DNA from 3 places in the Novosphingobium sp. APW14 genome. Region 1 is predicted to be linked to each of the others. Evidence: predicted binding sites of a transcription regulator. Region 1 holds the regulator's gene; each other region holds the start of a gene.

The links. Region 1 encodes LexA, which represses DNA repair genes until DNA is damaged. Its sites were predicted from a motif close to GTTCCNCNCTTGTTCT; they were not measured.
Region 2: a site for LexA is predicted at 1,446-1,461, ahead of RQP55_RS10130 (ribonucleoside-diphosphate reductase subunit alpha). Genes of this name have one in related genera too.
Region 3: a site for LexA is predicted at 3,607-3,622, ahead of RQP55_RS00065 (PA0069 family radical SAM protein). Genes of this name have one in related genera too.

The regions. Positions count from the first base shown of each region.
Region 1 is NZ_JAVYAB010000003.1:231,203-237,385, reverse strand. It holds gene trpD (anthranilate phosphoribosyltransferase) at 1-207, shown strand, start outside; gene trpC (indole-3-glycerol phosphate synthase TrpC) at 204-980, shown strand; gene moaC (cyclic pyranopterin monophosphate synthase MoaC) at 1,018-1,491, shown strand; gene RQP55_RS05650 (molybdopterin molybdotransferase MoeA) at 1,491-2,693, shown strand; gene lexA (transcriptional repressor LexA) at 2,790-3,479, shown strand; gene RQP55_RS05640 (ComEC/Rec2 family competence protein) at 3,476-5,686, opposite strand; gene gltX (glutamate--tRNA ligase) at 5,715-6,183, shown strand, end outside.
Region 2 is NZ_JAVYAB010000007.1:106,886-113,068, forward strand. It holds gene RQP55_RS10120 (phytanoyl-CoA dioxygenase family protein) at 1-560, opposite strand, end outside; gene RQP55_RS10125 (GlsB/YeaQ/YmgE family stress response membrane protein) at 757-1,017, opposite strand; gene RQP55_RS10130 (ribonucleoside-diphosphate reductase subunit alpha) at 1,609-3,600, shown strand; gene RQP55_RS10135 (hypothetical protein) at 3,630-3,833, shown strand; gene RQP55_RS10140 (ribonucleotide-diphosphate reductase subunit beta) at 3,899-4,960, shown strand; gene RQP55_RS10145 (hypothetical protein) at 5,064-6,062, shown strand; gene RQP55_RS10150 (hypothetical protein) at 6,059-6,183, shown strand, end outside.
Region 3 is NZ_JAVYAB010000001.1:11,321-17,503, forward strand. It holds gene dnaE (DNA polymerase III subunit alpha) at 1-480, shown strand, start outside; gene RQP55_RS00055 (long-chain fatty acid--CoA ligase) at 512-2,101, shown strand; gene RQP55_RS00060 (DUF1330 domain-containing protein) at 2,115-2,510, shown strand; gene RQP55_RS00065 (PA0069 family radical SAM protein) at 2,507-3,586, opposite strand; gene moaB (molybdenum cofactor biosynthesis protein B) at 3,720-4,247, opposite strand; gene RQP55_RS00075 (lytic transglycosylase domain-containing protein) at 4,237-5,997, opposite strand; gene RQP55_RS00080 (hypothetical protein) at 6,030-6,183, opposite strand, start outside.

The DNA.
Region 1 (6,183 bases):
GCGGCCTACAATGCCGAGGCATTGCGCCGCCTGCTGCTGGGTGAAGCCGGGGCCTATCGCGACGCCGTGCTGCTCAACAGCGCAGCCGCGCTGCTGGTCGCTGGGCAGGCCGAAGATTGGTTCGAAGGCGTCGAGGAAGCCGCCGAAGCCATCGACAAGGGCCTCGCCAAGGCGCTGCTGGACTGCTGGATCGAGACTGTGAAATGACCGACAAGCTCGCCGAAATCTGCGCGACCAAGCGCGTCGAACTCGCCGCCCGCAAGCCGCAGGGGCTCAGCCACTGGCCCACCCCTTCACCCGTGCGCGGGTTTGAGGCGGCGCTGCGTGCCAAGGCCGCCGAAGGCTTCGCCCTGATTGCCGAGATCAAGAAGGCCAGCCCCTCAAAAGGCCTGATCCGCGCCGATTTTGATCCGCCGGCCCATGCCCGCGCCTATCAGGCGGGCGGCGCAGCCTGCCTCTCGGTACTGACCGACGCGCCTTACTTCCAGGGGCACGAGGATTACCTGATCGCCGCGCGCGCTGCCTGCGACTTGCCGGTGATCCGCAAGGACTTCATGGTCGATCCCTGGCAATGCGCCGAGGCCCGGGCGATGGGGGCCGATGCGATCCTGATCATCGTTGCCGCGCTGGAAGATGCCATGATGGCCGAGATCGAGGCCGCCGCCCGCGAGCAGGGCCTCGACGTGCTGGTCGAAGTACATGACGAGGCCGAGATGGAACGGGCGCTCAAGCACCTTCAGTCAAAGCTGGTCGGCGTCAACAACCGCAACCTCAAGACCTTCGAGGTCGATCTCGCCACCACCGAACGCCTCGCCGCGTTGGTCCCCGGCGATGTCTTGCTGGTCTGCGAAAGCGGGATCGGCAGCCACGCCGATTGTCAGCGCATGGCGCGCAGCAATGTCCGCACTTTCCTGGTCGGAGAAAGCCTGATGCGCCAGGCAGATGTCGAAGCGGCAACCCGCAGCCTGCTGCTCGGATAGGCTGGTCCTGCGCTGCGCTTTCTGACAAGACTGCGCCATGACCAAGCTTTCCCACCTCGACGATGCCGGTAATGCCGCGATGGTCGATGTTTCAGCCAAGCCCGCCACCGAGCGCGAGGCTATTGCCGAGGGCCGCATCACCATGTCGGCCGAGGCACTGGCCGCAATCCGCGCTGGTGCAGTTAAAAAAGGCGATGTGCTGGCGACGGCGCGGGTTGCCGGGATCATGGCCGCGAAGAAAACCAGCGAGCTGATCCCGCTGTGCCATCCGCTGATGCTGTCCAAGGTGGCGATCGATTTCGCATTTGAGGCCGATGGGCTGCGGGTCACCGCCATGGCCCGGCTTACCGGCCAGACCGGCGTGGAAATGGAGGCCCTTACAGCAGCTTCCGTCGCGCTCCTGACAATCTATGACATGGCCAAGGCGCTCGACAAGGGCATGACCATCGGCAACCTCCGCCTGCTTGAAAAGCGGGGTGGCAAGTCGGGCGACTGGAAGGCCCAGGATTGATGCCGGCACCGCTGCCGCTGGAAGAAGCCCAGGCGCGCCTGTTGGCACTGGCCGAGCCATTGCCGCTGGAGCGGGTTGATCCTCCCTCCGCGCTGGGACGCTGGCTGGCCGAGCCGCTGGTCGCGGCGCGCACCCAGCCTGCTTGCGCTGTCTCCAGCATGGATGGCTATGCCGTCGGTGAAAACGATCTTGATGGTCCGTGGCAAGTCATTGGCGAAAGCGCTGCAGGGCACCCGTTTCAGGGCCTCGTCAGCACCGGCCAGGCCGTGCGCGTCTCCACCGGCGCCGTTGTGCCCGGCGGCGCAGGTGCCGTGGTGGTGCAGGAAGATGTCACGCGCAATGACGACACGCTGATCCTGACCGGCAGTGGTCCCAGCCTGCCCGGCACATACATCCGCCGCGCCGGATCTGACTTCTCTGAAGGCAGGATGCTGGCCGAACGCGGCAAGCGGCTTGGTCCGGCGCAGGTCGCGCTCGCTCTCGCGGCGGGGCACAGGCACATCGCGGTGCGTCGCGTTCCGCGCCTCGCCATCATTGACAGCGGGGATGAGCTGGCCGCCGATCCTGCGAACTGCGCAGCGCATCAGGTCCCAGCAAGCAACGGTGCAATGCAGGCCGCCCTCGCCGCCAGCCTGCCTTGCCGCATCACCCGGCGCGAACCGGTACCCGACAACCTGGACCTGCTGATTGCCGAACTCGACGCCGCATCATCAGCAGATGTGATTGTTACCAGTGGCGGCGCATCGGTGGGGGATCACGACCTGATGATCCCGGCCTTGCGAGCCTGGGGGGCGGAGCTCGATTTCTGGAAAGTGGCGATCAAGCCGGGCAAGCCGCTGCTGGTAGCCCGCAAAGGCCAGCAAGTCGTGCTCGGCCTGCCGGGCAATCCGGTTTCAAGCTTTGTAACCGCATGGCTCTTCCTGCTGCCCTTGCTGCGCCGCCTGTCCGGTGCGCAGCAGCCGCTCCCGGTGCGGCACGAGGCGCGCCTCGCGACAGCCATGGCCGGCGGGGGCGACCGACGCGAGTTCCTGCGTGGCATCCTGAGCGGTGGCGAAGTGACCCCGGCGCTTGGCCAGGATAGCGGCGCACTTGCCGCGCTGGCAGCCAGCAATTGCCTGATCGACCGGGCCGCCAACAGCCCCATTTTGCCCGCCGGAACGCCGGTTTTCATCTATCCGCTCGAAAATGGCGGAATTGCTTGACTTGGATTCAGATGTTGCTTACCTGTTCCACATTCGTTCACTGAACGGCACGGGAACAGAGGTGTTCTCCCGGCCGCGAATGGGAGGTTAAGGGCGATGCTGACGCGTAAGCAGCATGAATTGATCCGGTTCATCCAGGTAAAGCTTGAAGAGACCGGCGTCTCCCCTTCGTTTGAGGAAATGAAGGAAGCGTTGGACCTTAAGTCCAAGTCGGGCGTCCACCGCCTGATCTCTGCGCTGGAAGAGCGCGGTTTTATCCGCCGCCTGCCCAACCGCGCCCGTGCGCTGGAAGTGCTCAAACAGCCGGAAGACGTGGTAACGAAGGCGCCGCGCGCTGCCAATTCGAACAACGCCGCTGCCGCCGTGATCCGCCCGCCAGAGGCCAAACCCGCTCCGGCTAACGACGTGATCGAGATCCCGCTGCACGGCCGGATCGCGGCCGGCGTGCCGATCGAGGCGATGGAAACCAGCGCCATGCTGCCGGTACCCGCGGCACTGCTTGGCTCGGGCGAGCACTATGCGCTTGAGGTTTCCGGGGATTCGATGATCGAAGCCGGGATCTTTGATGGTGACTATGCTCTGATCCGCAAGACCGACACCGCCCGCGATGGGGAAATCGTCGTCGCTCTGGTTCGCGGCGAGGAAGCGACGCTCAAGTACCTGCACCGCGACAACGGGATGATCCGGCTCGATCCAGCCAATGCCGCTTACGAGCCGCAGGTCTATCGTCCGGGCGAAGTGATGGTTCAGGGCAAGCTGGCTGGCCTGCTGCGCCGCTATCACTAACGGGTTGAGACGGGCCGGGGCCTGCGTGGTTCCGGCCCGATCCACCAACCATGGTCGCCCTGGCTATCGGCCACGCTGACCACCGTGCGATCCGCCAGATCGATCGCCAGCCCTCCACTCCGTTCCAGATAGTGCCGATCCGCCTTAAGCCATCTAGGCCGGCAGGATCGCGGCAACCACCGATCTGAAATCACCACATCCACCTGCCTGCACGCTGCGGCCAAGGCGCGCGCGGGCAGCCGGTCGCGCGTGCGTGTCAGGAGCAAGGACCAAACCCGCCCGCCGCGGCGAATCTGCACCAGACACAGATCAACGTTGCAGTGCGCCCCAGACCATTGATCAAGCGGACGCGGGGTTCCACTCATCCCGGCTAATTCCAAAAGCGTATCGCGCGCATAGCCTTCGCGTCCCGCACGCAGCACCAGCACTTCTCCGGGTAGTACCCCGGTCAGCCCAACATGGCGGCCATCTCCCGAAACCAGCAGATCAGGTGGCTGCAGCGTCAAAAGCAAGACCGCACCGATACCCGCTGGCACCAGCCCCCACAGGCGCACCCTGCCCGGCCACAGCGCCAGCCACAGTCCGCCCGCCACAAACAGCAGGAAGGCCCCGCGTCCCATCGCTGGAAGGGTAGTCACCGCACCCGGCTGGCTGGCGGCAAAGTGCGCCAGTCCAAGCAGCGCATCGAGCGACTGTCCGGCAAGCCACCAGGCCGGTCCGCCAAGCCCGATTGTATCGAGCAACAGCGCCAGCGCGATCAGCGGCATGGAAACGAAAGTGGTTAGCGGAATGGCGATAACATTGGCCAGGGCCCCGTAAACCCCCGACTGGTGGAAATGAAACAGGCCGATCGGCATCAACGCCAGCTCGATCACCACCCCGGTCAGCAGCAGCATGGCAAGGTTGCGCATCATCCGCGCCAGCCAGCCCTCCTCGCGGGGGGCAAGGAAGGCCTGGATCGGAGCGGCACCATGCAACGCCACGATCGCGATCACCGCCGCAAAGCTCATCTGGAAGCTCGGCCCGACCAGCGCTTCAGGCCAGAACAGCAGGACCACAAATGCCGCCACCGCCACCATCCGCAGCGACAGCGCTTCGCGCCCCAGCACCAGCGCCAGCAGCACCAGCAGAGCAGCGATGCACGAGCGCACCGTCGGCACTTCACCGCCGGTCAGCAGGGTATAACCGATCCCAGCGATGGCCCCACCCGCCGCAGCTGCCAGCGGCAGCCGCACGCGCAAGGCCAGCCAGGGCCAAAGCGCGCCCAGCCTCATTACCATGACATAGACCGCTGCGATCACCGCGCTGACATGCAGCCCGCTGATCGACAGCAGGTGGGCAAGCCCTGAATTGCGCATCGCCTCTTCGTCTGCCTCGGAAATGGATCCGCGGTCACCACTGGCATAGGCCGCCGCAATTGTCCCTGCCGATCCCGAAAGCTGAGCGCGGACATGGGCGGATAGTGCGCGCTGCACATCTTCCAGCCCCCGGCCTTGCCCACCCGACCGAAGAATGGAAATTGGCCCAAGTGCTGCGCCGGTCGCGGCGATCCCCTGAAACCAGGCCGCGCGGGCAAAGTCATAGCCCCCCGGCAGCATCGGCGGAGCGGGCGGGACGAGCCGCGCCCGGAGACGCACCGCGGCGCCAGGACGCAGCGCGGCCTGATCCAGAGCCAGGGGCACGTTGATCCGCGCCCTGATCGCCTTTCCGCTATTCGGATCACGCGTGGCCAGCAGCAGCCGCGCCCGCCCCTCCGCAGGCTGTTCCTGGCGTGACAGGACCGTGCCGACCAACTCTGCCACTTGCGGCCGCGCAATCGGCGCTGCACCGACCAGGCTGGACTTCACCCAGACGTGGCCACAGCCCAGCGCGATAGCCAGCGCGATTGCAGCCAGCGCCTGACGCAGGAAGGGGAAAGCCCCGTCCTCGCGCAGCCATATGAGCACCCCGCCGGCCATGGCGGCGCAGGTCAGCATCAGGCCCAGCCACCACCCGGCCGATGGCAGCGCAAACCACGCGCCAATCCCGGTAGCAAAGCCCACAACCAGCCACGGCGCGCGGGCAAATCCGGCGCGCACGAGGGAGCCTTCAATGGCACTAAGTCCGCTTGCCAAGTCCACGCGCTTGCGCCAAGGGCCATGCTGCATTGCAGCGACCCCTTCGGGGGCGCTCTCAAACGGCACTTCTGGCAGGGCTTCCTGGGCCATGCCCCGACAAGACAGGATGGATCGTGTAATGGCAAGTAGCGGAGCAACAAGCGAAAAAGCGGCCGGTCGTCCGGTCGTCACCCGCTTTGCCCCCTCGCCCACTGGCTATCTGCACATTGGCGGTGCGCGCACGGCGCTGTTCAACTGGCTCTACGCCCGCCACCATGGCGGCACCTATCTGCTGCGGATCGAAGATACCGACCGCGCCCGGTCGACCGAACCGGCCATTGCGGCGATCTTTGACGGGCTGGAATGGCTGGGCCTGGCCGGCGACGAACCCGCCACCTTCCAGTTCGCCCGCTCTGACCGCCATGCTGAAGTGGCCCGCCAGCTGCTCGACGCTGGCCATGCCTATCGCTGCTACCTGACCCAGGAAGAGCTCCAGGCCCGGCGCGAAGCTGCCCAGGCCGAACGCCGCACCTTCCGCATCGACAGCGAATGGCGCGATGCCGATCCGGCGACAGCGCCCGCCGGGCAACCCTTCGTGGTCCGCATCA
Region 2 (6,183 bases), on a different contig from region 1:
ATCCCATGGTTGCGGATGCGCACCATGTTGGACGTGATTGAATCGAAAAGGTAATTGGCGATGATGATCACCGGTCGGTCGGCAAAATCGGCCGGCTTCAAATCGCCATTGTCGGTGCGGATCACCGGATCGGATTCGATCAGCAGTTGCGCCACTTCCAGCACCCCGCTTTCGAACAGCGGGGCAAAGCGGTCCTTTTGCTTCCAGCCTTCGACGTTCTTGGCGGCGCCGTCGGTCAGCAGGTAAGTGAATTCCGGGCATTCTACGCCATCGCCGAAGTGATAGTTGATCAGGCGGTTAAGGAACTGCCAGGCAAACCGGCCGCTGCCGCCGCCCAGCTCGATGATCACGGGCGGCTTGCTGTTGCCCTCGGCCGCCAGCTCCTTGAAGAAGGCGGCAACGATCGCGGCATAGGTGTCGGCGCAAAAGGCGTTCGATGTGCTGCGCTGGGGCACGATGTGGCTGGACCAGGCTTCGGGCCCGGCTTCAGCATAGAACCGGTGCAGTAGCGACCAGATCATCGACTGGTCGAAGCGTGTCATTTTCTGGATTACTGGCATGCGGCAACGTCCTTGGGCCCGACCGGATTTTTGGTCCGATCACGGTGCGGATGGGTTGCCAGGGTGGTTAACGCGGAAAAGTAAACGTTTGCCAAACCACAGTTCTTGCAGTGGCTGAAGTGCTGCGGGGTCTGATCCGGGGCGGCTGGGCCGCGGCACAATGCGCGGTGGCTGCTGGCGGGAGTGCGCTAGCGCGTCAGAATCCCCAGCCGAGCTGGCGGCCGATGAAGATCAGCAGCATGGCCCCCAGCAGCGACGACAGGCAGCCGGTGCGGTTGATCCCGGTGGCCGCGTTCTGGCCCTTGGCCATCGATCCAAGCGACCCGGCCACCAATGCGCCGCCGATGCCAAGCAGCACCGTCATCCAGAACCCCATCTCCACCGCGCCGGGATAAAAGTAGCGTGCCAGCACCCCGACGCAGAAGCCCGTGACGATAATCCCGATGAGATTCAGCATGGTGGCCGCGTTCCTTTGAATAGGGGTTTCAGACTAGTCTCAAAACCGGCCCGCGCAAGTTCATTGCGGCCGTCGATTCTATCGTTAGTCAAGGGACCGGAGCCCCTCTCCCCGGACAAAAATTTTTTCACAGATTCACTTTGACTCTTGCGTCCCGCGTCAGTGGCGGATTTCCCGCGCGTCGCTGTGATGCCGAGCGGTCCTGCGCTCTGGAATGCGCCTAAGGGGAAGATGAACAGGTGATTTACCCTCTTGCGCGGGATTCGGGATTGGGCACTATAGGTTGTGGTCCAGCACTTGGGGGGACCTCTAGACCTAGATTTCGGCTCGGGGCGCGCGAAAGGCGTGAACAGGGTCGGATTCGGTCAGAAGAGGTTGCTAACCGGGTGCCGGAATGGACAGCGCTGGGGACAGAACGGGGATAAGTTTTTCCCCCTTTGTTCACCTGCTCTGGTAGGATCGCAGCCTGGCTGTCGATTCGAACGAATGTGGAACATGGCGTGGTTCCGGAATGGTCCGGGAACCGCGTGGGGCAGGCAATAGGTTTACAAGGGGCAGCACGTGGAATTCAGGTCCGGGGACGAGCCGACGATGGGCGAGCTTGATGCATTTGCGGCGGCTGACGCGCCGGTGAAGACGAAGCAGAAGGAGGCGGGCAAGGGCCCGGCTGTAAGCATGGCGGACAAGGCTGATTCCGGTTCCGAGGCATTGGTGGCTCAGGCTGCTGCCGATGCGCTTGCCAAGGCTGTTGCTGCGCCGAAGCTTGATGATTCCAAGTCGGTCCAGCCGCGCCGCTTCCAGATCGAAGTCGATCATGCCCGCGATGCCCTGCTGACCGATTTCGGCAAGGACACCCTGGATGACCGCTACCTGCTGCCGGGTGAGCGGTACCAGGACCTGTTCGCCCGTGTTGCCGATGCCTATGCCGATGATGAGGCGCACGCCCAGCGTCTGTATGATTACATCTCCAAGCTGTGGTTCATGCCGGCCACCCCGGTTCTGTCGAACGGCGGCACCGGCCGCGGCCTGCCGATCTCGTGCTACCTCAATTCGGTGTCGGACAGCCTTGAAGGGATCGTCGGCACCTGGAACGAGAATGTCTGGCTCGCTTCGCGCGGCGGCGGCATCGGCACCTATTGGGGCCAGGTCCGCGGCATTGGTGAACCGGTTGGCCTGAACGGCAAGACCAGCGGGATCATTCCCTTCGTCCGCGTGATGGACAGCCTGACCCTCGCGATCTCGCAGGGTTCGCTGCGCCGCGGCTCGGCCGCCTGCTATCTCGACGTGTCGCACCCGGAGATTGAGGAGTTCCTCGAAATCCGCAAGCCCTCGGGGGACTTCAACCGCAAGGCGCTCAACCTCCACCACGGCGTGCTGCTGACCGACGAGTTCATGGAAGCCGTCCGCGATGGCGCCGAATTCAACCTGCGCAGCCCCAAGGACGGGTCGGTGCGCGGCACGGTCGATGCCCGCAGCCTGTTCCAGAAGCTGGTCGAAACCCGCCTCGCCACGGGTGAGCCGTATATCGTCTTCTCCGATACCGTGAACCGGATGATGCCCAAGCATCACCGCGATCTGGGGCTCAAGGTTTCAACCTCGAACCTCTGCTCGGAAATCACCCTGCCGACCGGTGTTGACCACCTTGGCAACGATCGCACCGCGGTGTGCTGCCTGTCCTCGCTCAACCTCGAAACCTGGGATGAGTGGAACAAGGATGAGCGCTTCGTCGAAGACGTGCTGCGCTTCCTCGATAACGTGCTGCAGGACTATATCGATCGCGCGCCCGACGAGATGGCCCGCGCCAAGTATTCCGCCGCGCGCGAACGTTCGGTCGGCATGGGCGTGATGGGCTTCCACTCGTTCCTGCAGCAGAAGGGCATCGGCTTTGAAAGCGCGATGGCCAAGGCGCTCAACCTCAAGATGTTCAAGCACATCGCCGCCAAGGCGGATGAGGCTTCGCTGCTGCTGGCCCAGGAACGGGGCGCCTGCCCGGATGCCGCCGACATGGGCGTGATGCAGCGCTTCAGCTGCAAGATGGCGATCGCGCCGACTGCGTCGATCAGCATCATCTGCGGCGGCACTTCCGCCTGCATCGAGCCGATCCCGGCCAACATCTACACCCACAAGACCCTGTCGGGCTCGTTCGTGGTCAAGAACCCCTATCTGGAAAAGCTGCTTCAGGCGAAGTCGAAGGATTCGACCAACGTCTGGAATTCGATCCTGGAACGCGGCGGTTCGGTCCAGCACCTCGATTTCCTCAGCCCAGAGGAAAAGGCGGTTTACAAGACCAGCTTCGAAATCGACCAGCGCTGGCTGCTTGAATTCGCGGCAGACCGCACTCCCTATATCGACCAGGCGCAGAGCCTGAACCTCTACATCCCGGCCGATGTCGATAAGTGGGACCTGATGATGCTGCACTTCCAGGCCTGGGAGAAGGGCATCAAGTCGCTCTACTACCTGCGCTCGAAGTCGGTGCAGCGCGCTGGTTTCGCCGGCGGGGTAGAGGCAGACAACACCGCCGATGCGCCGGTGATGGAACTGGCCCCGGCCACTGACTACGAGGAATGCCTCGCGTGTCAGTGATCGCCCAGCTGGCCATCCGGGCCTGACGCATGGATAGCGGCCGCCTTGCTCTGGCTGGGGTTGGCAGTCTGGCGACCATCGCCGGGCTGGTCATCCTGACCCGGCGCCAGGCGGGCGCACCGGCCCGTTATGCCCGGCGGATCGCTGGAACGATGCTTTTGGCCTTTGGCGGCGCCAGCCTGCTGTTGGTCACCCTGTTGACCCGCGCTCAGGCGCTGGAATTGCTGCCGTGATGCCGGCCCCGCGCTGCATCGCATTTTGTGCTATACCCCTGTTCGCTCATTCGGAGTCGTAATCGATGTCCCTTCTTGAAGCCCGCAAGACCTACAAGCCCTTCGAATATCCCTGGGCTTATGAGTTCTGGAAGCGGCAGCAGCAGATCCACTGGATGCCGGAAGAGGTGCCGCTGGGCGAAGACTGCCGCGATTGGGCGCAGAAGATCTCTGAGTCAGAGCGTAACCTGCTCACCCAGATCTTCCGCTTCTTCACCCAGGCCGATGTCGAGGTGCAGGATTGCTACCACGAAAAGTACGCCCGCGTCTTCAAGCCGACCGAGGTGAAGATGATGCTGGCCGCCTTCTCCAACATGGAGACGGTCCACATCGCCGCCTATTCGCACCTGCTTGACACGATCGGCATGCCCGAGGCCGAATACGGCATGTTCCTTGAATACGAGGAAATGAAGGCCAAGCACGATTACCTGCACACCTTCGGGGTCGATACGGACGAGGATATCGCCCGCACCCTGGCGATGTTCGGCGGCTTCACCGAAGGGCTTCAGCTCTTCGCCTCCTTCGCCATGCTGATGAACTTCCCGCGCTTCAACAAGATGAAGGGCATGGGCCAGATCGTCAGCTGGTCGGTGCGCGATGAAAGCCTCCACTGCGAAGGCATCGTCAAGCTGTTCCACGCCTTCACCAAGGAACGCGGCTGCCTGACCAAGGCGGTCAAGGAAGACATCATCGATTGCTGCCAGAAGACCGTGCGGCTGGAAGATGCCTTTATCGACCTCGCGTTTGAACAGGGCCCGGTTCCGGGGATGAGCCCCAAGGAAATCAAGCGCTACATCCGCTACATCGCCGATTGGCGTCTGGGCCAGCTGGGCCTGCCGGCGATCTACATGGTCGAAGACCACCCGCTGCCCTGGCTCGCCCCGCTGCTCAACGGGGTGGAACACGCCAACTTCTTCGAAACCCGCGCCACCGAATATTCCAAGGGCGCGACCCGCGGCAACTGGCAGGACGTCTGGTCCAACTTCGACAGCCGCCGTAATGCCAAGAGCGTGGGCGAAGCCGCCAACGAAGCCGACGCCAGCCTGCCCGACATGTTCGGCGCCGAGGGGGTTGTTGCGGCGGAATAACCGCTTGTTATCATTGCTGTAATGCCATAGCCTCCGTGAAACCAACAGGTTTCGCGGGGGCTTTTTGTCTATGCCGCAACCTCTTGCCAGTGGAGGCCCTCGGATGGGAGTTCGGCAGCTTACCGTAAATTACCGCAGGGCAGATCACGACTTTAAACAGACTCTAGAAGAGTTACTTCGGCAATGCCTGGAGGCTGAAGTCGCACCGGGCGTGCGATTTTCCGAGTCTCCGGCCGAGCGAGTGATGGTTCACCACCACGGGGGGAGAGAGTTTCTTCTCAATGAATTTGCTGACGTGGTTGATGGTATTGCTGGAATTATTTGTGAAGTCGTGCCTGGACTATTGCAGCCGATACTGAAGAGAACCGAACAAACTCGGCGGCTGACCTCAAAAACAGTGTCAACTCTGTTCGAAATTGCAGATCAGTCTGCAGGTGAAAATGAAGATTTTGTCCAAGGGCTCTGTTATTTTTATGCAAGGCATAATCACTTTCTTTTTGTGACGGTAAAGGGTTTTAGAAAAGTCGATATCCAGCCCTATTTGAATTGGTTGCTGAACAAACTTGTGGGGTCACGGACTACTTTGGTTGCTGAGGTTGATCGCAGCATGATTGGCAATGACATTGGGCGGGTTTCGAAATTTCGAATCCGAGGCCGATCTGGTTCGGGGGCCGGAGTTGCTCTCGGAATCGACAAGGAGATCAGGACCAGGCTTGGTGCACAAACCGTGGCGTGGAGTAAGGCCGAGGAGGTTGTTCAGGCGATCTTACCGCAAAAATCGTTCGAGAAGCTGATTGACTCGCTAGGAGAAAAGAATCGCCTCGTAGCGGACGTCCAATGGTCAGTTGCAGGACCTCGAGATGAGAAAGTTAAGGCGGCAATCCGGGACGTTGTGACTGAATTAGCAAACTTAGATGACGGTCTCGTTGGTATCACGGGCAGTGAGGGGGCGATCAACCAAGGAAGCGTGATCTTGGAAATGAACCGGCCTTTCGAAGTTGCTTTGGACACGACGATTTTGATCGACTTTGATCATGCAACGGATAGACTCGTTACAACACTCCAGCGTTGGGTAGAGGATCAGAAGATTGTCCTGAAATGAAGTGGGCACTCTCCCTCTTGTTAGTAATTGCCGCCGCCTCCTCGGCAGCCATGACGCCTTTTGGGGCAATCTTAGTTCGTTTATCCGAAAAATTACCAATTTTGCTGTCTGTTCTGCTCGC
Region 3 (6,183 bases), on a different contig from region 1:
ACGCGCCGCGGTGGTGAGTTCGTTCGCGCCGATTTCTCGGACAGTTCGGGTCAATTCAGCGCCGCTTGTTTCGAGGAATCGCTGGTCGAGCCGATGCAGGGTTGGGCCAAGGACGGCACCTGCTTGCTGCTGACCGTAGAGCTGGACGCACCCAGTCCGGACGAGCCGCCGCGGGTTACCGTGCGCGGGGCGCGGCCGCTGGAAGAGGTCAAGGGTTCGGCGCAGATGCAATTGCAACTGGACGTGCTGGTGCCCGAGGCAATGCAAGACCTTGCGACCCTGCTGGGAGCTGATGGAGCGGGGACGGGCGAGGTTCTGGTCCGGCTGCGCACTGGCACGGGGCAAGAGCCGCTGCTGCGGCTTGGCCGCCAATTCCATCTCGACAGCGATGTCGCAGAACGCTTGGCAAGTGTCGAAGGTCTTGCCAATGTGGCCTTAACCGCGCGGCGAAGTGCGGGGCACCTTCGCCTCGTCGCATAATAATAATCGGGTGGGGGATTTGGAGAGCCTGATGCTGGGAGCAATGCAAGACTTTGACCTGCGGGTCACACACCTGATCGACCACGCCGCGCGCGAACATGCCGGGCGTGAAATCGTTACCCGCTGGGCCGATGGCAGCGAAACCCGCACCAACTGGGCCGGAATTCGCCACGATGCCCTGCGGATGACCCAGGCGCTGCGCAAGCTGGGCGCGCAGCCGGGTGACCGGATCGCGACGCTCGCGATGAACCACAGCCGCCACCTCGTTTCATGGTATGGCGCAGTGGGCGTTGGCGGGGTGCTGCACACGATCAATCCCCGGTTGTTCGATGATCAGCTGGAATATATCGCCAACCATGCCGAGGACATTGTCCTGCTTTATGACGCTGCCTTCGCTCCGATTATTGAGCGGATGAAGCCCAAGTGGACAAGCATCAAACATTACATCTGCTTTGATAATGGTGAGTTTGAGGCCTGGATCGGCGCCGAGGATGGGAACACCACCTGGGCCACCGGGGATGAGCGCGATCCGTGCATGCTTTGCTACACCAGCGGTACGACCGGGAACCCCAAGGGCGTGCTTTATGAGCATCGCTCTACCTTTCTCCACGCGATCACCGGTCTGCAGCCGGCGATCTTCGATTTCGATGCGCGCTCGGCCATGCTGCCGGTCGTGCCGATGTTCCACGCTGCCAGCTGGGGCCTGCCTTGGGCCGGGGCCGCGGCGGGGATCAAGTTCGTCTTCTCGGCAGTCAACGATGCTGCCGTTCTCTGCGACCTGATGAACCGTGAGAAGGTGACCCATTCGGCCGGCGTGCCGACGGTCTGGCTCGCCACGTTCCAGCACATGGATGCAACCGGCACTGAACTGCCGACCCTGCGCCACGCAATCATCGGCGGTTCGGCCGCGCCGCGCTTCATGATCGAGCGGCTGATGAAGGCCGGGGTCAACGTTGCCCACGCCTGGGGGATGACTGAAACCAGCCCGATCGGCACGACCGGGGCCAAGACCTGGGATTGGGACGATCTCTCGTTCGATGAACAGGTTTCGATCAAGCAGATGCAGGGCCGGGTGCCCTTTGGCGTCGAACTGCGCACGGTCGATCTGGGCGATCCCACCAAGGTCCTGCCACGCGATGGCCAGACCAGCGGGGCGTTGCAGGTGCGCGGGCCCTGGATCATCAAACGCTACTTCAAGGCCGAGGCTGACGCGACCGATGCCGAACAGTGGTTCGATACCGGCGACGTGGCGATCCTCCACCCGGACGGCACGCTGCAACTGACCGATCGCACCAAGGATGTGATCAAGTCTGGTGGCGAATGGATCAGCTCGGTCGAGCTGGAAAACGCGGCGATGAGCCATCCGGCGGTGGCTGAAGCTGCGGCAATCGGCATCTATCATCCGAAGTGGGACGAACGTCCGATCCTGGTCGTGGTCAAGAAGGCCGGGGCGGACGTCTCGGGAGACGAGATCAAGGCGCATCTCGCCAAGAGTGTCGCCAAGTGGTGGCTGCCCGACGCGGTCGAATTCGTCGATTCGATCCCGCATGGCGGTACCGGCAAGGTCAGCAAGAAAGACCTGCGCGATCAGTTCCGTGACTACAAATTGGCAGACGCCTGAGATGGCCGGGTATGTGGATCCGAGCCGGGAGAACTGGCAGGCATTCAAGGACCTGCCGCGCGACCGGCCGATCCACATGCTCAACCTGATCAAGTTCCGCGATCTGGCGGACTATCCCGAAGGCCACCCGAACCACGGCAAGGGTCTGACCGGTCGGGAAGCCTATGCGATCTATTACGAAGGCTTCCAGCGCGTTGTCGCCCAGGATGGCGCGGCGATGGTCTGGGAGGCCCCGATCGAATGCGTCGTGACCGGCCCGGCGGACGAGTGGGACGAAGCCTTCGTCATGGGCTATCCCAACAGCGCGGTGTTCATGGCCATGGTCAAGAACGAGGAATACGTCCGCGACGTAGTGCCCCACCGGACAGCGGCCGTGGCAGACAGCCGCCTGATCCGGTTCAGGGGCTAGAACAAGGCCAACTGCTCGTCGGCGCTTGGCGGCACAAACTGGCTGCAATCCAGCGCAGGCATTTCGCGGTTAAGCCCCAGCCGCTGGCAGGCAATCCGGAAGCGGGTGCGGAAAACGTCGGCCCAAACGCCCTGGGGCTTCATCCGCTCAAAGAACCGGCTGTCGTAATCCTTGCCGCCGCGCACCGCCTGGACGATACCCATCACCTTGCCCGCGCGGTCGGGGTAGTGAACATCCAGCCATTCGCGCATCAGCGGGGCGACCTCGTGCGGCAGGCGCAGCATGATCCAGCTGGCGGTCTTCACGCCGCGCGCCGCGGCTGCTTCCAGGATGCGCTCAATGAATTCGTCGGTGATCGCCGGAACGACCGGCGCGACCGAGACATGGGCCGGCACCCCGGCGGCGGCTAGCTTCTCCAGCGCATCGAGGCGTTTCGCAGGCGAGGAGGCGCGTGGTTCCAGCAGGCCGGAAAGCTTCGGATCAAGGCTGGTGACCGAAAGTGACACTGCGGTCAGGTTCAGCTTGGCCAGCTCTGCTAGCAGGTCCAGATCGCGCACCACCCGCGCAGACTTGGTCGTGATCGTCACCGGATGGCGCGTTTCCAGGCAAACTTCCAGAACTTGCCGGGTCAAGCGATAGGTCGCTTCGATCGGCTGGTACGGGTCGGTGTTGGTCCCCATCGCAATCACTGCAGGGCTGTAACCTCGCTTGCCCAGTTCGGCGCGCAGCAGGGCGGCGGCATCGGGCTTGGCAAACAGTTTCGTCTCGAAATCGAGCCCCGGTGAAAGATCGTGAAAAGCGTGGGTCGGCCGGGCATAGCAATAGATGCAGCCATGCTCGCAGCCGCGATAGGCATTGATCGAGCGGTCAAACGGGATGTCGGGTGAACTGTTGCGGCTGATGATCCGCTTGGCCTTCTCCTCGGTCACCATCGTCCGCAGCTTTGGACCCGGCCCGTCAATTTCCGCACGGGCATCAAGCCAGTCCCCGTCTGCCTCACGCGCCGCCAGCCCGAAGCGCTGGGGTACGGCCGCAGACTGCGCACCGCGGCCGTGGACAGGGAAGGGATTTGGCATGGATGAATTGGAACATAAAAAGAACAAATGCGCAAGTGTTGCGCGTGGGCTTCGGCAGGCTCAGGCTGAGCGGGCCGGGATGGTACGATCGAGAAACCCGCTCAGGCTGAGCTTGTCGAAGCCCGCGCCGGCTTTACGCCTCGCGCAACCGCGGCATCAGTTCAATGAAATTGCAGGGCCGGTTGCGGCTGTCGAGCTGCTCAGCCAGGATCCCGTCCCAGCCGTCTTTCACCGCGCCGTTGGAGCCGGGCAAGGCGAAGATATAGGTCCCGCGCGCAACCACGGCGCAGGCGCGGCTCTGGATCGTGCTGGTGCCGATGGACTGGAAGCTTAACCAGCGGAACAGCTCGCCAAAGCCGGGGATGTCGCGCGTCTTCACACGGTCAAGCGCCTCTGGCGTCACGTCGCGGCCCGTCAGGCCGGTGCCGCCGGTTGAGATCACGGCATCGATCGCGGCATCATCGATCCAGGCGTTAAGCTGGCTGGCGATCAGGTCCGGATCGTCGCGCACGATGGTTCTGGCAGCCAGGCGGTGGCCGGCAGCCTGCACCCGCTCGGCCAGGATATCGCCCGAGGTATCATCGGCCGCGGTGCGCGTGTCGGACACGGTGAGCACCGCAATATTGATCGGCTTGAAAATGCGGCTGGGGTCAACGGCCACGAATGATCGTTCCATTGGCGGTCATCCGCACCGCGCTGGTACCAGAGATGCCCGGGAAGGTCGGCCAAAGCCCCTGGGTAAGGGCGATCTGGCTCTCCGATGGCCCGCCAGCCTGGCGCTCATACATCCAGTAATTGCGCATCACGATGTTCACGTAACCGCGCGTCTCCCAATAGGGGACGCTTTCGATCCACAGCAGCGGATCGCCCTGATCGCGAATTTCGCTTTGCCAGCGAGCGATCGGCGTAAGTCCCGCGTTATAAGCAGCCATCACCTTGGGCAGCAGGCCTTGCGTGCCAGGTGCATCGCGCAGCATTTGCAAATGGCGCTGCCCGAAGGCCAGGTTTACTTCGGGCTTGTGGAGGTCAGCCGCCGTGCCCGGCACGCCCAGTGCACCGGCATGGTCACGCGCCGCCGCGGGCATGATCTGCATCAGCCCGCGCGCACCCGCCGGGCTGACGGCCTTGGTGCGGAACACCGATTCCTGCAGGGCATGGGCATAGACCAGCGCCGGATCGACCTGCCAATTGTTGGCCGGGGTCCACTTGGGAGTGGGGAAACGCGCCGCCGGTTCAGGGCGGCCGCCGACCGGGGCGTTGTAAGCCATCCACAATTGGGTTGCGGGCAGGCCAAGATCCCGCGCCAGGCGGTTCAGCGGCTGATACGCACTCGCCGGGCCAAGTCGGGCCTGATAGCGCAGCACTTCATCGGCCAGGTCATCGCGGCCGATCTCGGCCAGGCCGACAGCCGTGCGGATATTGGCTTCATCGCGCAGCTTTTGCCAGTCGGCGGGGGTGAAGTCAGGCGTCGTGTGGGTCTGCGGCAGGGCCAGGCCGAGCTGCTCGGCCGCGAGCATGCCGTACAGCGTTTCGTCCATCCGCGCCGCCGCCTTGAGCGCGACAGAGGCCTTTTCCGGCTGACGGCAGCGCACGGCTGCGCGGCTATTCCAGTAATGCGCGGCCGCGGTCAGCTCGCTGTTCTGCGATGCGCCAACAGTGCGGGCAAAGGCATCGCTGGCCCCCATGCAATCGCCGATCCGCCACGCGGCAAGGCCAGCGGTCCACCAGCCTTCCGCCACCCATGGGCCTGCGCCATCCTGCACGGTCTGGGCCAGGGCATAGGCCGAGGCATCGTCATTCTCGATGTAGAATGACCAGGCGATCTTGGCCCGCCACTCGGCGCGCGCGCCGGGCGAAAGCTGAGTGTCTATCCCGTCGAGCAATGCCTTAGCCCCAGCAGGGTTATCGGCCTTGATGTTGGAATTGATCGCGGCTGCGACGGCAGCAGGCATGGTTCCATCGTTGGTATCACGCGGGCGGATGCGTTTGGCACGGGTTGGCAGGCTGACCAGCGCGCCCGCCTGCGGCAATGGCGGCAGCATCGTTGCACCGCGCTTTTGCGCCAGCAGGGTGATTTGTTCGGCTTGGGGCAGCTTCGAACCCTTGGCGAGCCAGGCATTGAGCGCATCGAGTTCGATCTTTGGCGAGGTCGGGGCGAGGTAATACTCGGCCATTGCAACCTGATGCAGCGGGCCGTCCTGGCGCTGGGTGAACATTTCCTGGACCTTGGCCCAATCAGCCCGGGCGATCGCGCCAAACAGGTCGCGGTAATAGGCCCGGTCATCCTGGCTCAGCAAGCTGGGGACGTTGCTGCGATCTGCCCGGTTGCGAAAATAGTCGACCGCAGCGCTATTGGCCTGGGCAGGCGTCGCCAAGGCAGCAAGGCTACTCGTCAGGCCGATCGCCAGCATTGTCTTCGCAGTAAAGCGCGTCACGCCAGTTCTTATCCCGTCCAGTCCAACCAGGCTTGCCACAGCCCGGCCTTGCTCCGCAGCCGACCAGCCAGATTGGCCAAGCTCGGCGCTATCAACAGCGGAATGGTGAGGCCCTCATGGTTAAAATGACGCAAAGGTTCAGCAGTTTTCGTCGGATCGTGG